2 regions of the Streptomyces sp. NPDC042102 genome follow, and region 1 is predicted to be linked to the other one. Evidence: predicted binding sites of a transcription regulator. Region 1 holds the regulator's gene; the other holds the start of a gene.
What was found. Region 1 encodes HrcA, which represses chaperone genes, less so after heat shock. Its sites were predicted from a motif close to TTNGCACTCNGNNNNNCNGAGTGCNAA; they were not measured.
Positions count from the first base shown of each region.

Region 2: a site for HrcA is predicted at 4,362-4,388, ahead of groES (co-chaperone GroES). Genes of this name have one in related genera too.

Region 1 covers NZ_JBVJDL010000002.1:706,344-714,635, reverse strand. Annotated here, with positions in the region: gene ACZ6KO_RS11295 (AMP-dependent synthetase/ligase) at 1-1,096, shown strand, start outside; gene hemW (radical SAM family heme chaperone HemW) at 1,143-2,375, shown strand; gene ACZ6KO_RS11285 (DUF3097 domain-containing protein) at 2,498-3,295, opposite strand; gene ACZ6KO_RS11280 (MBL fold metallo-hydrolase) at 3,324-4,058, opposite strand; gene hrcA (heat-inducible transcriptional repressor HrcA) at 4,212-5,228, shown strand; gene dnaJ (molecular chaperone DnaJ) at 5,229-6,365, shown strand; gene ACZ6KO_RS11265 (nitronate monooxygenase) at 6,487-7,551, shown strand; gene ACZ6KO_RS11260 (16S rRNA (uracil(1498)-N(3))-methyltransferase) at 7,551-8,292, shown strand, end outside.
Region 2 covers NZ_JBVJDL010000003.1:264,138-272,429, forward strand. Annotated here, with positions in the region: gene ACZ6KO_RS14550 (FtsW/RodA/SpoVE family cell cycle protein) at 1-808, opposite strand, end outside; gene ACZ6KO_RS14555 (LCP family protein) at 796-2,058, opposite strand; gene ACZ6KO_RS14560 (sensor histidine kinase) at 2,142-3,524, opposite strand; gene ACZ6KO_RS14565 (response regulator transcription factor) at 3,530-4,213, opposite strand; gene groES (co-chaperone GroES) at 4,536-4,844, shown strand; gene groL (chaperonin GroEL) at 4,957-6,588, shown strand; gene ACZ6KO_RS14580 (ester cyclase) at 6,676-7,386, opposite strand; gene ACZ6KO_RS14585 (SDR family NAD(P)-dependent oxidoreductase) at 7,438-8,211, opposite strand; gene ACZ6KO_RS14590 (MOSC domain-containing protein) at 8,221-8,292, opposite strand, start outside.

The DNA of each region.
Region 1 (8,292 bases):
TCACGTCACCGCCGTCGACGGCCGCATCGACAAGATCATCGAGAACCTGCCGGTCGTGCAGCCGACGTACATGGCGGCCGTCCCGCGCATCTTCGAGAAGGTCTACAACGGGGTCGCGGCCAAGGCCCGCGCCGGCGGCGGTGCCAAGTACAAGATCTTCCAGTGGGCCGTCGGCGTGGCCCGCGAGTACGCCAAGGTCACCCAGGACAACTTCCGCCGCACCGGCAACGCCACCGCGCCCTTCGGCCTGTCCACCAAGCACAAGATCGCCGACGCGCTCGTCTACTCCAAGCTCCGCGAGGCCTTCGGCGGCCGGCTGCGCGCCGCCGTCTCCGGCTCCGCCGCGCTGGCCCCCGAGATCGGCTACTTCTTCGCCGGCTCAGGCATCCACATCCTGGAGGGCTACGGCCTGACGGAGTCCAGCGCCGCCTCCTTCGTCAACCCCGGCGAGGCCTACCGCACCGGCACCGTCGGCAAGCCGCTCCCCGGCACCGAGGTCCGCATCGCCGACGACGGCGAGATCCTGCTGCGCGGCCCCGGCATCATGCAGGGCTACCACAACCTCCCCGAGAAGACCGCCGAGGTCCTGGAGGCCGACGGCTGGCTGCACACCGGCGACATCGGTGAGCTCTCGCCCGACGGCTACCTGCGCATCACCGACCGCAAGAAGGACCTGATCAAGACGTCCGGCGGCAAGTACGTCGCCCCGGCCGAGATCGAGGGCCAGTTCAAGGCGATCTGCCCGTACGTCTCCAACATCGTCGTGCACGGCGCCGACCGGAACTTCTGCTCCGCGCTGATCGCCCTCGACGGCCCCGCGATCCTGGGCTGGGCCGCCGAGCACGGCCTGGAGGGCAAGACCTACGCCCAGGTCGTGGCCGCCCCCGAGACCACCCGCCTGATCGAGACCTACATCCAGACCCTCAACGAGGGCCTCCAGCGCTGGCAGACGATCAAGAAGTTCCGGCTGCTCCCGCGCGACCTCGACGTCGAGCACGGTGACCTCACCCCCAGCCTGAAGCTGAAGCGGCCCGTCGTCGAGCGCGAGTTCAAGGCCCTGATCGAGGAGATGTACGAGGGCGCCCGCGAGGCGTGACGTTCGACGCGTCCACCACGGCCGGGCGGTGCGGGACAATGGGCGCATGCCTTCCGCACTGCCCGACGGTGAACCCATGCCCGAGGACGGCTCCCTGCCGTCGTCCGCCCTTGCGGGCGCGGGGAGCCGTCCGCTCGGCTTCTACCTGCACGTTCCCTACTGCGCGACGCGCTGCGGGTACTGCGACTTCAACACCTACACGGCCACCGAGCTGCGGGGCACCGGGGGCGTGCTCGCCTCCCGCGAGAACTACGCCGACACCCTGATCGACGAGATCCGCCTCGCCCGCAAGGTCCTGGGCGACGACCCCCGGCCGGTACGCACCGTCTTCGTCGGCGGCGGCACGCCCACCCTGCTGCCCGCCGCCGACCTGGTGCGGATGCTCGCCGCGCTGCGCGCGGAATTCGGGCTGGCCGACGACGCGGAGATCACCACCGAGGCCAATCCGGAGTCGGTCGGTCCGGCGTACCTGGAGGAGCTGCGGGCCGGCGGCTTCAACCGGATCTCCTTCGGCATGCAGAGCGCCCGCCAGCACGTGCTGAAGGTGCTCGACCGCACCCACACCCCCGGCCGCCCGGAGGCGTGCGTGGGGGAGGCGCGGGCGGCGGGCTTCGAGCACGTCAACCTCGACCTGATCTACGGCACGCCGGGCGAGTCCGACGACGACTGGCGCGCCTCGCTCGACGCGGCGATCGGCGCGGGCCCCGACCACGTGTCGGCGTACGCGCTGATCGTGGAGGAGGGTACGCAGCTGGCGCGGCGGATCCGCCGGGGCGAGGTCCCCATGACGGACGACGACGTGCACGCCGACCGCTACCTGATCGCGGACTCCGTGCTGGCGGACGCCGGGTACCAGTGGTACGAGGTGTCGAACTGGGCGACGTCCGAGGCGGGCCGCTGCCTGCACAACGAGCTGTACTGGCGCGGCGCCGACTGGTGGGGGGCGGGACCGGGCGCGCACAGCCACGTCGGCGGCGTGCGGTGGTGGAACGTGAAGCACCCCGGCGCGTACGCCGCGGCGCTGGCCGGCGGGCGCTCGCCGGGGGCGGGGCGGGAGCGGCTGTCGGACGAGGACCGGCGGGTGGAGCGGATCCTGCTGGAGCTGCGGCTGGCGGAGGGGGTGCCGCTGGCGCTGCTCGCGCCTGCGGGGCTCGCGGCGTCCCGGCAGGCCCTGACCGACGGTCTGCTGGAGGCGGCGCCGTACGCCGAGGGGCGGGCCGTGCTGACCTTGCGGGGGCGGTTGCTGGCGGACGCGGTCGTGCGGGACCTGGTCGACTGACGGGGGCGCTGGGCCGTGGGGCCGCGGGGCCGCTGCGCGGAGCCTTTCCCCCACCCCGCCCCTTCCCGTAACCGGGGGCAAGCCCCCAGACCCCCGATACGTGCGGTCGCGCCCCGCCGGCGTCACGCCGTCACGTGGTCGATCAGGTGTTCCACCGGGCCCAGGAGGGTGGGTTCCAGGTCCTTGTAGGACGTCACGTGGGACAGGATCCGCTTCCACGCGGCCCCCGTGTTCTCCGGCCAGCCCAGGGCCCGGCAGATGCCCGTCTTCCAGTCCTGGCCCGGGGGGATCACCGGCCAGGACCCCAGGCCCAGCGACGACGGCTTCACCGCCTGCCAGATGTCCACGTACGGGTGGCCCACCACCAGGACGTCCGGGCCCGCGACCGACGCCGCCAGGCGGGACTCCTTCGAACCCGGGACCAGGTGGTCGACCAGGATGCCCAGGCGGGCGTCCGGGCCCGGGCGGAAGTCCGCGACGATCGCCGGGAGGTCGTCCACCCCGGACAGGTACTCCACCACCACGCCCTCGATGCGCAGGTCGTCGCCCCAGACCTTCTCCACCAGCTCCGCGTCGTGGCGGCCCTCCACGTAGATCCGGCCCGCCCGGGCCACGCGCGCCCGCGCCCCGGGCACCGCAACCGAACCGGAGGCCGTGCGGGCCGGGCCCGCCGGCCTCGGAGCGGGGCGGACCAGCGTCACCACCGCGCCGTCCAGCAGGAAGCCCCGCGGCTCCAGCGGGAAGACCCGGCGCTTGCCGAAGCGGTCCTCCAGGGTCACCGTGCCGGCCTCGCAGGCCACCACCGCCCCGCAGAAGCCCGTAGCGGCCTCCTCGACCACGACGTCGGGGTCGGCCGGCACCTCGGGCACCGCCCGGGGACGCTTCCACGACGGGGTCAGGTCCGGTGAGTACTCGCGCATCCGCCCGACAGTAGGGACAACCGCCGCCCTAGGAAGGTGACACGCCGAAACGCGCGGCCAGTGTGTCGCGTTGCGCACGCACGAAGCCCGCGGAGACCACCGCTCCGTGACCGGGCACGTACAACGCGTCCTCGCCGCCCAGGGCCAGCAGCCGGTCCAGGGCCGCCGGCCACTGCGCCGGCACCGCGTCCGGGCCCGCCATCGGTTCGCCCGACTCCTCGACCAGGTCCCCGCAGAAGACGACTTCCGCGACATCGGGGGGATCGGGCACGAACACCGCCAGGTCGTGGCGCGTGTGCCCGGGGCCGACATTGGCCAGCAGCGCCTGTACGCCGCCCAGGTCGAGCGTCCACTCGCCCGACACCGAGTGGCGGGGCAGGACCAGCAGGTCGGCCGACTCCGTGGCGTCCTCCTCCGGCAGGCCGTGCCGGACCGCGTCCGCGCGCAGCGCCTCCCGCTCCAGCCGCAGCAGCGTGTCCAGCCCCACCGCCCCGAAGACCTCCGCCCCCGAGAACGCCGCCCCGCCCAGCACATGGTCGAAATGGCCGTGCGTGAATGCGATATGGGTCACGCGCCGGCCGGTGATCCGCTCCGCCTGGGCCCGCAGTACGGCCCCCTCGCGCACCGACGAACCCGGGTCGATCAGCAGGACCGATTCGTCCCCGACCACCAGTCCCACCGTGCAATCCCACACCGGAAGGCGGCGCCGGCCGGTCCGCGCGGTGATCCGCTCCCAGCCGGCCTCTTCCCAAGCGACGTCCATACCGCGACGCTACCGTGACCGGCGCGATGGGCAGCGGCCCTTGCTAGGTGTATGCCTGCCCGCCGTACACTGACCGGGGGATCTCTGGCACTCACCTGCACCGAGTGCCAGACGCAGGCCGAAACCGAACCGAACGAGCTGGAGGTGCGCGCGATGCTCAGCGAACGCAGACTCGAAGTGCTGCGCGCCATCGTCCAGGACTACGTCGGGACGGAGGAGCCCGTCGGCTCCAAGGCGCTCACCGAGCGGCACAAGCTCGGCGTCTCGCCCGCCACCGTGCGCAACGACATGGCCGTGCTGGAGGACGAGGGCTACATCGCCCAGCCGCACACCAGCGCCGGCCGGATCCCCACGGACAAGGGCTACCGCCTCTTCGTCGACCGGCTGGCGGGCGTCAAGCCGCTGTCGACGCCCGAGCGCCGGGCCATCCACAACTTCCTGGACGGGGCGGTCGACCTCGACGACGTCGTCGGCCGCACCGTACGGCTGCTGGCGCAGCTGACCCGCCAGGTCGCGATCGTGCAGTACCCGTCGCTGACCCGTTCCACCGTGCGCCACGTCGAGCTGCTGGCGCTCGCGCCGGCCCGTCTGATGCTCGTCCTGATCACGGACACCGGCCGGGTCGAGCAGCGCATGGTGGACTGCGCCGCGCCGTTCGGCGAGCAGTCGCTGGCCGATCTGCGGGCCCGGCTCAACAGCCGCGTCGTCGGCCGCCGGTTCGCGGACGTGCCGCAGCTGGTGCAGGACCTCCCCGAGTCGTTCGAGAGCGATGACCGCGGCACGGTGTCGACCGTGCTCGCGACCTTGCTGGAGACGCTGGTGGAGGAGACCGAGGAACGGCTGATGATCGGCGGCACCGCCAATCTCACCCGCTTCGGACATGATTTCCCCCTGACCATCCGGCCCGTGCTGGAGGCGCTCGAGGAGCAGGTCGTGCTCCTCAAGCTGCTCGGCGAGGCCAACGAGTCGGGGATGACCGTACGCATCGGCCACGAGAACGCGTACGAGGGACTGAACTCCACGTCCGTCGTCTCGGTCGGCTACGGTTCGGGCGGCGAAGCAGTCGCCAAACTCGGCGTGGTCGGACCGACCCGCATGGACTACCCCGGAACGATGGGAGCGGTACGCGCAGTGGCACGTTACGTCGGACAGATCCTGGCGGAGTCGTAAGTGGCCACGGACTACTACGCCGTTCTCGGCGTGCGCCGCGACGCATCGCAGGACGAGATCAAGAAGGCCTTCCGGCGGCTCGCACGCGAGCTGCACCCGGACGTCAACCCCGATCCCAAGACGCAGGAGCGTTTCAAGGAGATCAACGCCGCGTACGAGGTGCTGTCGGACCCGCAGAAGAAGCAGGTCTACGACCTCGGCGGCGACCCGCTGTCCTCCTCGGGCGGCGGCGGCGCGGGCGGTTTCGGGGCCGGCGGCTTCGGCAACTTCTCGGACATCATGGACGCGTTCTTCGGTACGGCGTCCCAGCGCGGCCCGCGCTCGCGCACCCGGCGCGGTCAGGACGCGATGATCCGTCTGGACCTGGAGCTGGACGAGGCCGCGTTCGGCACCACCAAGGAGATCCAGGTCGACACGGCCACCGTGTGCACGACCTGCTCCGGCGAGGGCGCCGCCCCCGGCACCTCGGCGCAGACGTGTGACATGTGCCGCGGCCGCGGTGAGGTGTCGCAGGTGACCCGGTCCTTCCTGGGCCAGGTCATGACCTCGCGCCCCTGCCCGCAGTGCCAGGGCTTCGGCACCGTGGTCCCGACCCCGTGCCACGAGTGCGCGGGCGACGGCCGGGTCCGCTCCCGCCGCAACCTCACCGTCAAGATCCCGGCCGGCGTCGAGAACGGCACCCGGATCCAGCTCGCGGGCGAGGGCGAGGTCGGCCCCGGCGGCGGTCCCGCTGGCGACCTGTACGTGGAGATCCACGAGCTCCCGCACGCGGTGTTCCAGCGGCGCGGCGACGACCTGCACTGCACGGTGACGATCCCGATGACGGCGGCCGCGCTGGGCACGAAGTGCCCGCTGGAGACGCTGGACGGCATGGAGGAGGTGGACATCCGCCCGAGCACCCAGTCCGGCCAGTCCATCCCGCTGCACGGCCGTGGCGTGACCCACCTGCGCGGCGGCGGTCGCGGCGACCTGATCGTCCACGTCGAGGTGCAGACCCCGAACAAGCTGGACGCCCAGCAGGAGGAACTGCTGCGCCAGCTGGCCAAGCTGCGCGGTGAGGAGCGGCCGATGGGCCAGTTCCAGCCGGGTCAGCAGGGCCTGTTCAGCCGGTTGAAGGACGCGTTCAACGGCCGTTGACGGACGCGTTCGACGGCCACTGGCAGACGCGTTCGACGGCCGCTGACGGCGGGCCGCCGTGGATTATGCCAGGCGAATGCCACGATTCGGCCTGGTGCGGTGGACATGGCACGATGCGGTCATGTCCACCGCACTGAACGGTCTTTCCCCGTATCCGATCGTGCAGGCTCCCATGGCGGGCGGCGCCTCGTGCCCGCCGCTCGCCGCCGCCGTGTGCGAGGCGGGCGCGCTGGGCTTCCTGGCCGGCGGCTACAAGACCGCCGATGGCATGTACCAAGAGGTCAAACGGCTGCGGGGGCTCACCCGGCGGCCGTTCGGCGTCAACCTGTTCCTGCCGCAGACCGCGTACGTCGATCCCGCCGCCGTCGAGGCCTACCGCGGGCAGCTCGCGGGCGAGGCCAGCTGGTACGAGACCTCGCTCGCCGCCGATGACATCGTTGGCACGTGCGACGACGGCTACGACGCCAAGCTCGCCATCCTCCTCGAAGACCCGGTCCCGGTGGTCTCGTTCACCTTCGGCTGCCCCACCCCGGCGGCCCTGGCGAGCCTGCGCGCGGCGGGTACGTACACGGTGGTGACCGTGACCTCCGTCGAGGAGGCGCGCACCGCGCAGGCGGCCGGCGCGGCCGCCGTGTGCGTCCAGGGCATCGAGGCCGGCGGCCACCAGGGCACCCACCGCGACGACCCGCACGCCGACGGGACGGGCGTCGGGCTGCTGGCCCTGGTCGCACAGGTGCGGGAGGCGGTCGCGCTGCCCATCGTCGCGGCCGGCGGCCTGATGCGCGGTTCGCAGATCGCGGCGGTGCTCGCGGCCGGCGCGGAGGCGGCGCAGCTGGGCACGGCGTTCCTGGCCTGCCCGGAGTCCGGGGCGCACGCGCTGCACAAGAAGGCGCTGACGGACCCCCTGTTCGTCCGTACCGAGCTCACCCGGGCGTTCTCGGGCCGGCCGGCCCGGGGGCTGGTCAACCGGTTCATGCGCGAGCACGGACCGTACGCGCCGGCGGCCTACCCGCAGGTGCACTACCTGACGGCGGGCCTGCGCAAGGCCGCCGCGGCGGCCGGGGACCCGCAGGGCATGGCCCTGTGGGCGGGCCAGGGCCACCGGCTGGCGCGGGTGCTGCCGGCCGGGGAACTGGTAGAGGTGCTCATGGCCGAGCTGGCCGAGACCCAGATGAGGAGCGTGTGATGACGGCCCCGGTGTTCGTGGTCGAAGAGGTGCCCGCGGGGCCGGAGTTCGTGCTGGAGGGCCCCGAGGGCCGGCACGCGGTGTCGGTGAAGCGGCTGAACCCCGGTGAGGACGTGGTCCTCACCGACGGGCGCGGCCGCTGGACCGAGGGCGTGGTCAAGGCCGCCGAGGGCAAGGACCGCCTGGTGGTCATGGACCTGCACACCGTCGAGGAGGAGCCCGAGCCGGCCGTGCGGATCACCGTGGTCCAGGCGCTGCCCAAGGGCGACCGGGGCGAGCTGGCCGTCGAGACGATGACGGAGACCGGCGTCGACGCGATCGTGCCGTGGCAGGCGTCGCGGTGCATCACGCAGTGGCGCGGCGACCGGGGCGCCAAGTCCCTGGCCAAGTGGCGCAGTACGGCGCGCGAGGCCGGCAAGCAGTCGCGCCGGGTCCGCTTCCCGGAGGTCGCGGAGGCCCTGTCGACCAAGCAGGTCGCGGCGCTGCTGGCCGGGGCGGACCTGGCGGTGGTCCTCCACGAGGACCGCGAGGCGGGCTCGGAGCCGCTGGCCACGGCCGCGCTGCCGGCCGCCGGCTCGATCGTGGTCGTGGTGGGCCCCGAGGGCGGGGTCTCGCCGGACGAACTCGCGGCCTTCGCCGAGGCGGGCGCCCGGCCGTACCGCCTGGGCCGCTCGGTGCTGCGCACCTCCACCGCCGGTACGGCCGCGACGGCGGTCCTCCTGGCCCGCACGGGCCGCTGGT
Region 2 (8,292 bases), on a different contig from region 1:
CCGCCGCCATGGCCAGGCCGCACACGATCCACGACGTCCGCTCCGTGGCGACGTACAGCAGGACCACGAACACACCGAAGAAGATCAGCGACGTGCCGAGGTCGCGCTCGAAGATCAGCACCAGCATCGCCAGGATCCACACCGTGATGATCGGACCGAGCTGGCGCATCGGCGGCAGCCGCATCCCGAGGAACCTGCGTCCCGTCAGGGCCAGCGAGTCGCGGTGCTGGACCAGGTAGCCGGCGAAGAAGATCGCGATCATGATCTTCACGAACTCGCCGGGCTGCACCGAGAACGGGCCGATGTAGATCCAGCGCTTCGCGCCGTACGTGTCGGCGGGCATGAACGCCGGCGCGATCAGCAGCACCAGCGCGACGGCCATCGTCAGGTACATGAACCGCTGCAGATAGCGGTGGTCCCGCAGCAGCGCGACCGTCAGGACGCACGCCGCCACGCCGATGACCGTCCACAGCAGCTGCCCGGGCGCGTTCGCCTCCGAGCCGTACCGCTCGATGTACCCCTGGTCCAGCCGGTGCAGCAGCACCAGCCCCAGGCCGGTCAGCAGCATCGCCAGCGGCAGGACCAGCGGGTCCGCGTACGCGGCGAAGCGGCGTACGCCCAGGTGGGCCACCAGCGACAGCAGCGTCATGCTGATCGTGAAGCCGGTGAGGTCGGTCGGCAGCTCGCCGTTCATCGCCAGGCTCGCGCTCGCGTGCCCGAAGACGGTGATCGCGACGACGAAGAGGAGCAGCAGTGCTTCCGTACGGCGGCGGGCGCCCGCCGCCGTCAGGGGCCTCAGTCCACGCACGGGATACCGCCACCGTCGATGGCGGTTCCGCTGTTGCTCCGGTGGGGGGAGGCGGGGGGTGAGGGCGGGGGTGACGCGGGAGATGACGGTGATGCGGGGGATGAGGGTGCGGCGCCCGGTGCGGTGGGGGTCGCAGCGGCTTCGGGTCCGATCTGCTCGGCAATGAGGCGCTTTATCTTCATATCATCTACGACGTTGATGTCCTCCCCATGGTTCCTTCCGAACCGCTCCACCGGCAGGGTCGTGAACTCCACCTTGCCGCCCGACAGGTTCCTGGCCTGCTTGACGAACGACAGCAGGTCCCACCCCTCGTCCGTCACCACGTCCTGCTTCGCCGCGTCGATCAGCCGCAGCAGCTTGACCGGATCGGTGAAGGTCCCGGCCTGGTTCAGCTTGTACGTCGCCCCCGCCAGGAACGCCTGCTGCCGCTTCGTCCGGTCCAGGTCCCCCATCTCCAGCCCGTTCCGCTGCCGCACGAACGCCAGCGACTGCTGCCCGTCGAGCGTCTGCCGCCCGGCCGGGAAGTCGGCGCCCGAGTTCTTGTCCTTCACCGGCTTGTTCAGGCACACCGGTACGCCGCCCAGCGCGTCGGCCAGGTGGTAGAAACCGGCCAGGTTCAGCTCGGCGAAGTGGTCGATCGGCACGCCGAGGAAGGCGCGGACGGTCTCGATCTCCGCCTTGCGGCCCGCCTCCCGCCCCTCCCGCTCCAGCTCCCGCTTGTCCTCGACGCCCCGCGCGGACAGCTCCTCCTCGCGCCGCGCCTTCGCCAGCCCGTACGCCTTCTTGATCTTGTCCTTGCCGGAGAAGCCGGGGACGCCCTTCAGTTCCACGAAGTCGTCGCGCGGCACCGAGAACGCCCGCGCCTTGCCGCCGTCGCCGGGTACGTGGAGCAGGATCAGCGTGTTGGTGTTGTAGCCGCCGATGTCGGAGCTGCCGGCGTGCAGCTTGTCCAGGACCTCCTCGGGCAGCGGCTCGCCGTTCTGGTCGCGGCGGCTGTCCAGCCCCATCAGCAGGATGTTGAGGTCGCCGTGCCGCGACTTCTCGCCGCCGCGCAGCGCCTTCGAGCTGCCGATGCTGGAGGCCAGGTCGTCGTACACGTACCAGGCGGTGCCACCCACGAGTACGGTCAGCACGCAGCCCGTGGCCAGCAGCGTGCGGCCGAGCCGCTGCCGCCTGGTCGGCGGTGCGGACCGCCGCCCGGACCGGGGCCGGCGCCGGTTGCTCGTCGTCTTCCTCCGGTGCGCGCTCATGGCAGTCGATGCTGGGCCGCGGCCGCTGAGGGAAACCTGAAGATCCTGAAAGCCCCTTCAGCGGGGGATGCTCTTGCGCCGTCCTACGCCACCGGCAGGTGCAGCACGAAGCGGGCGCCGCCGCCCTCGGCCGCCCCCGCCGCCTGCGCCGTCACCTCGCCCCCGTGCGCCCGCGCGATCTCGCGGGCGATCGCCAGGCCCAGCCCGGTGCCGCCGCTCGCGCGGCCGCGGCCGGCGTCCAGCCGTACGAACCGTTCGAAGACCCGGTCGCGGTCGGCCGCCGGGATCCCGGGGCCGTCGTCCGTGACCACGAGCACCGCCCGCCCCGGCTGCGCGTACGCCCGGACGGCGACCTCGGTGCGGGCGTGCCGCAGGGCGTTGTCGACCAGGTTCGCCAGCGCCCGCTCCAGGCCGGCCGGATCCCCGGCGGCCGGGACCGGCGCGGGCGCCGCCACGCGCAGCCGCACCCGCGGCGCCCGCCGCCGCGCCGCGTCCTCGGCGGCCAGCAGCGCGAGGTCGACCGGCTCGGCGCGCGGCGGCGCCGGCCGGCCGTCGAGGCGGGCCAGGAGCAGCAGGTCGGCCGCGATCCGCTGGAGCCGTTCGGTGTCGGCGAGCGCGGCCGCGACCGAGGCGCGGTCGGGGCGGTCCAGGGCCACCTCCAGCCGGGAGCGGACGGTGGCCAGCGGATTGCGCAGCTCGTGCGAGGCGTCCGCGGTGAACCGGCGCTGCCGGGCGTCGGCGGCCTCCAGCCGGTCGAGGGTCGCGTTGACGGTCCGGGCGAGCCGGGCGATCTCGTCGGCGCCGCCCGGGTCGGGAACCCGCCGGTCCAGTGCGCTGGCGGTGACCGCCGCCAGCGCGGTACGGATCGCGGTGACCGGGCGCAGCGCCTGCCCGGTCACCCACCACGCCAGTACCGCCGCGAAGGCGATCAGCGGGGGCGCGCCGGCGAGCAGGCCGACCGCGACGGCACGGGTGGCGTCGTCGACGTCACCGAGCACCGTCATGGCGTACACGGTGTGCGGATCGTGGGCCTCCGGCGGGCCCGGCGCCGCCACGGCCACCACCAGGCGCCGCTCGCCGCCGGGGCGGGCCGGCGGCAGCACGGCCGAGCGGGCGTCGCCGCCCGCCGGCTCCGGCAGCGTCGCCCCGCCCGCCCCGTCTCCGTTTCCGCTCCCGTTCCCGTCCTCGTTCCCGGCCCCGCTCGTCGCCACCGTCCTGCCCCGCGCGTCGCGTACGAGGACCAGGTCGACCCCGCCCTCCGGCGCGGGCAGCCGGCCGCCCGGCGGCAGGGCGTGCCCGTCGATCTGCGCGGCGACCTTGCGGGCGGCGAGTTCGGCGCGGCCGCCTGTGTTCTCCAGCAGGTTGGCGCGCAGCAGGGTGTGCAGCCAGAGCCCCCCGGCGGCCAGGACGGCCGTCATGGCGAGGGCGCCGGCGACCGCCGCCCGCGCGCGCAGGGTGCTCGCCACCGCCGTCACCCGCCGTCCGGGGCCAGCCGGTAGCCGGCGCCGTGCACGGTGACGATGGACCGGCGGCCGAAGGGGGTGTCGATCTTCCTGCGCAGCGAGGAGACGTAGACCTCGACGATGTTGGGATCGACGGCGTCGGGGGAGTCCCACACCTCGTCGAGGATGTCCCGCTTGGCGACCGCCCGGCCCGGCTGCTCCATCAGGCAGGCGAGCACGCCCACCTCGCGGGCGGTGAGCTCGACCTCCCGCTCGCCGCGCCGGCAGCGCCGGGCGCCGGGGTCCAGGGTGAGGTCGCCGGCCTGGAGCGTGCTCGGCCGGGCGGCGGTGCCGGCGCGGCGGGCGAGCGCGCGCAGCCGGGCGCCGAGCACGACGAACGAGAAGGGCTTCGTCAGATAGTCGTCGGCGCCGGAGTCCAGGCCGTCGGCCTCGTCGTACTCGCCGTCCTTGGCGGTGAGCATCAGGACCGGGGTGGGGTCGCCGTGGGCGCGCATCCTTCGGCAGATCTCGTGCCCGCCCGGGCCGGGGAGCATCAGGTCGAGCAGGACGGCGTCGTACGGGCCGCCGCTGAGCGCGAGCTCCAGGCCGCGGTGGCCGTCGTACGCGGTCTCGACCCAGTGGCCCTGCGCCGACAGGCCCCGCCGGAGGGACTCGGCGAGGCCTTCTTCGTCTTCGACCACGAGGATGCGCACCGCTCAACTGTCACATACCGGCCACAATCACCCACCGGCCCGCCGCCGCGGGCCCTCACCCGCCGCTGCATGAGCTGTCCATGATCGGGAACTTATCGGCGCCCAACACCCCGCCCGGCACCATGCATCAGACGCGACCGGGCGTGAATTGGCACTCCGCTTGACCGAGTGCTAATCGCCGGAATAGTCTCGGGCCTGGCACTCGCCGCTGGTGAGTGCCAACACAGCGACGGGCAGGTCCGGCACCCGCGACGACGGATCGACCTGGTCGCCACACTCAGACAGTTAACCCCGTGAGATCTCCGAAGGGGGAGGTCGGATCGTGACGACCGCCAGCTCCAAGGTTGCCATCAAGCCGCTCGAGGACCGCATCGTGGTCCAGCCGCTCGACGCCGAGCAGACCACGGCTTCCGGCCTGGTCATCCCGGACACCGCGAAGGAGAAGCCCCAGGAGGGCGTCGTCCTCGCCGTGGGCCCGGGTCGCTTCGAGGACGGCCAGCGTCTCCCGCTGGACGTCCAGGTCGGCGACATCGTGCTGTACAGCAAGTACGGCGGCACCGAGGTGAAGTACAGCGGCGAGGAGTACCTCGTCCTCTCGGCTCGCGACGTGCTCGCGATCGTCGAGAAGTAATCACCTCTGAAGTTTTGCTTTTGAGCTGCGCCCCTGGTCACCCCGCTGATTGCCGGGCGGCGAGGGGCGCGGTTCGTTGAACCCGAGTTTCCGAGAGGGCTGAACCGCTCCCATGGCGAAGATCCTGAAGTTCGACGAGGACGCCCGTCGCGCCCTCGAGCGCGGCGTCAACAAGCTTGCCGACACGGTCAAGGTGACGATCGGCCCCAAGGGCCGCAACGTCGTCATCGACAAGAAGTTCGGTGCGCCCACCATCACCAACGACGGTGTCACGATCGCCCGTGAGGTCGAGATCGACGACCCGTACGAGAACCTGGGCGCCCAGCTCGTGAAGGAGGTGGCGACCAAGACCAACGACATCGCGGGTGACGGCACCACCACCGCCACCGTGCTGGCCCAGGCGCTGGTCCGCGAGGGCCTGCGCAACGTCGCCGCCGGCGCCTCCCCGGCCTCCCTGAAGAAGGGCATCGACGCCGCGGTCAAGGCCGTGTCCGACGAGCTCCTGGCGACCGCCCGCCCGATCGAGGACAAGTCCGACATCGCCGCCGTGGCCGCGCTCTCCGCGCAGGACCAGCAGGTCGGCGAGCTCATCGCCGAGGCGATGGACAAGGTCGGCAAGGACGGTGTCATCACCGTCGAGGAGTCCAACGCCTTCGGCCTGGAGCTGGAGTTCACCGAGGGCATGGCCTTCGACAAGGGCTACCTCTCGCCGTACATGGTCTCCGACCAGGAGCGCATGGAGGCCGTCCTCGACGACCCGTACATCCTGATCAACCAGGGCAAGATCTCCTCCATCCAGGACCTCCTGCCGCTGCTGGAGAAGGTCATCCAGGCGGGTGGCTCCAAGCCGCTGCTGATCATCGCCGAGGACGTCGAGGGCGAGGCCCTCTCCACCCTCGTCGTCAACAAGATCCGCGGCACCTTCAACGCGGTCGCCGTCAAGGCCCCGGGCTTCGGTGACCGTCGCAAGGCGATGCTCCAGGACATGGCCACCCTCACCGGTGCCACCGTCATCTCCGAGGAGGTCGGCCTCAAGCTCGACCAGGCTGGTCTGGACGTGCTGGGCACCGCCCGCCGCGTGACCGTCTCCAAGGACGACACCACGATCGTGGACGGCGCCGGCTCCTCCGAGGACGTCCTCGGCCGCGTCAACCAGATCAAGGCCGAGATCGAGGCCACGGACTCCGACTGGGACCGCGAGAAGCTCCAGGAGCGCCTCGCGAAGCTCGCCGGCGGCGTGTGCGTGATCAAGGTCGGCGCCGCCACCGAGGTGGAGCTGAAGGAGAAGAAGCACCGTCTGGAGGACGCCATCTCCGCGACCCGCGCCGCGGTCGAGGAGGGCATCGTCTCCGGTGGTGGCTCCGCTCTGGTCCACGCCGCCAAGGTGCTCGAGGGCAACCTCGGCAAGGAGGGCGACGAGGCCACCGGTGTCGCGGTCGTCCGCCGCGCCGTCGTCGAGCCGCTGCGCTGGATCGCCGAGAACGCCGGCCTCGAGGGCTACGTCATCACCTCGAAGGTCGCCGAGCTCGACAAGGGCCAGGGCTTCAACGCCGCCACCGGCGAGTACGGCGACCTGGTCAAGGCCGGCGTCATCGACCCGGTGAAGGTCACCCGTTCCGCCCTGGAGAACGCCGCCTCCATCGCCTCCCTGCTGCTCACGACCGAGACCCTGGTCGTCGAGAAGCCGGCCGAGGAGGAGGCCGACGCCCACGGTCACGGCCACGGTCACGGCCACAGCCACTGACCCGTAGCGCCACGGATCGCCCCCGGCGTTCGGAAGGCCCCGTTCCGCAGCTGCGGAACGGGGCCTTCCCGTGTCGTAGGGGCCGGATCACGACTCGTACGGCGAGCCGGTGACGCCCATCTGGCGTTGCAGCTCACCGATGTTGTAGTGCCACCAGCCCTCGGTGATCTCACCGTTCTCGCAGCGGAACGTGGTGGTGCCCGACATCTCGTACGTCTTGCCGGTCGGGGCCGCGCCCATGAACTGGCCCGTGTGCTTGCCGTGCCACTTCCACACCGTGGTGACGAAGTCGCCCTCGGCGATCTGGGCCATCGGCTCGAAGGTCATGTCGAAGCCGCCGCGCCAGCCCTCGATGTCGGAGCGCATGCTCTCGCGCCCGATGACGGTGGACTCCACCTTGCTGGCGTCGTGGTCGATGTAGTTCGTCGCGACGCACTCCTCGAGGACGGCCATGTTGCCGTTCATGATGACGTCCTCGAACACCCGGTTCACCAGGTGCTTGTTGAGCTGCTCGTCCCGGACCACGTCCAGGTTGGTGAACTTCGGCATCCCGTCGCAGAGGGCCATCATCTCCTGGAACATCTTGTCCGTCTCCGGGAGATTGGAGTTGCGCATGGCGTCTTCGTACGACGGGAACTCGACGACGTCGACGTAGTGGTCCGCGTCGTCGCGGTCCTTTCCGATCAGGCTGTGGACGACGGTCCTGCGGCCCTGGCTCTGGGCGACGTACCGGTCCATGAGGTCGGACAGGTCGTCGTACCGGCGAGTCTTGTAATCGATTATCTGTACGAATGTCATGGCGGTCCTCCCGGATGGATGAGACGTGCCCAGTTTATTCCGGAATGTCCGCTACTGGGGTCCGTACTTCCGCCCCGTGCGGGACGACACCCCGCCCAGCAGGCCGCGCGGCGTCAGCTTCACGACGCCCATCAGCGCCTTGTACCGCGGGTCCGGGATCGAGACCGTCCTGCCCCGCCCGAGGTCGGCGAGGGCCGCGGCGACCAGCTTGTCGGCGTCCAGCCACATCCAGTTGGGGATGTTGTCGGTGCCCATGCCGGCCCGCTCGTGGAACTCCGTCCGCACGAAGCCGGGGCACAGCGCCATCAGCCGGACGCCCGAGTCCGCCAGGTCCTTCGCCGCGCCCTGCGTGAACTGCACGACCCAGGCCTTGCTCGCCCCGTACGTCCCGCGCGGCAGGAACGCGGCCACCGACGCCACGTTGATCACGCCGCCCCGGCCGCGCGAGCGCATGGACTCCGTGGCCGCCGAGGTCAGCCGCAGCACGGCCTCGATGTGCACCTTGAGCATGGTCAGCTCGTCGGCCATCGGGACGTCCAGGTAGCGGCCCTTGTTGCCGAAGCCCGCGTTGTTGACCAGCAGGTCCACCGGGTGCGTACGGTCGCTCAGGCGCTGCTCGACGGCACCGATGCCCTCGTCGGTCGACAGGTCCGCCGTCAGCACCTCGGCCTCGATGCCGTGCCGGTCGTGGAGCTCGGTGGCCTGTTCGCCGAGCCGCTTGGTGTCGCGGGCCACCAGCACCAGGTTGTGTCCCTGGGCGGCCAGCCGCCGGGCGAAGGCGGCGCCGATGCCCGCCGTGGATCCTGTGATCAGCGCAGTCGTCATGTGCGCAACCTAATGCCCCGGGGCGTCGCCGTACTTGGCGGTGTACGCGCGGGCCACCCCCAGCAGGTCCGACTCCATCCA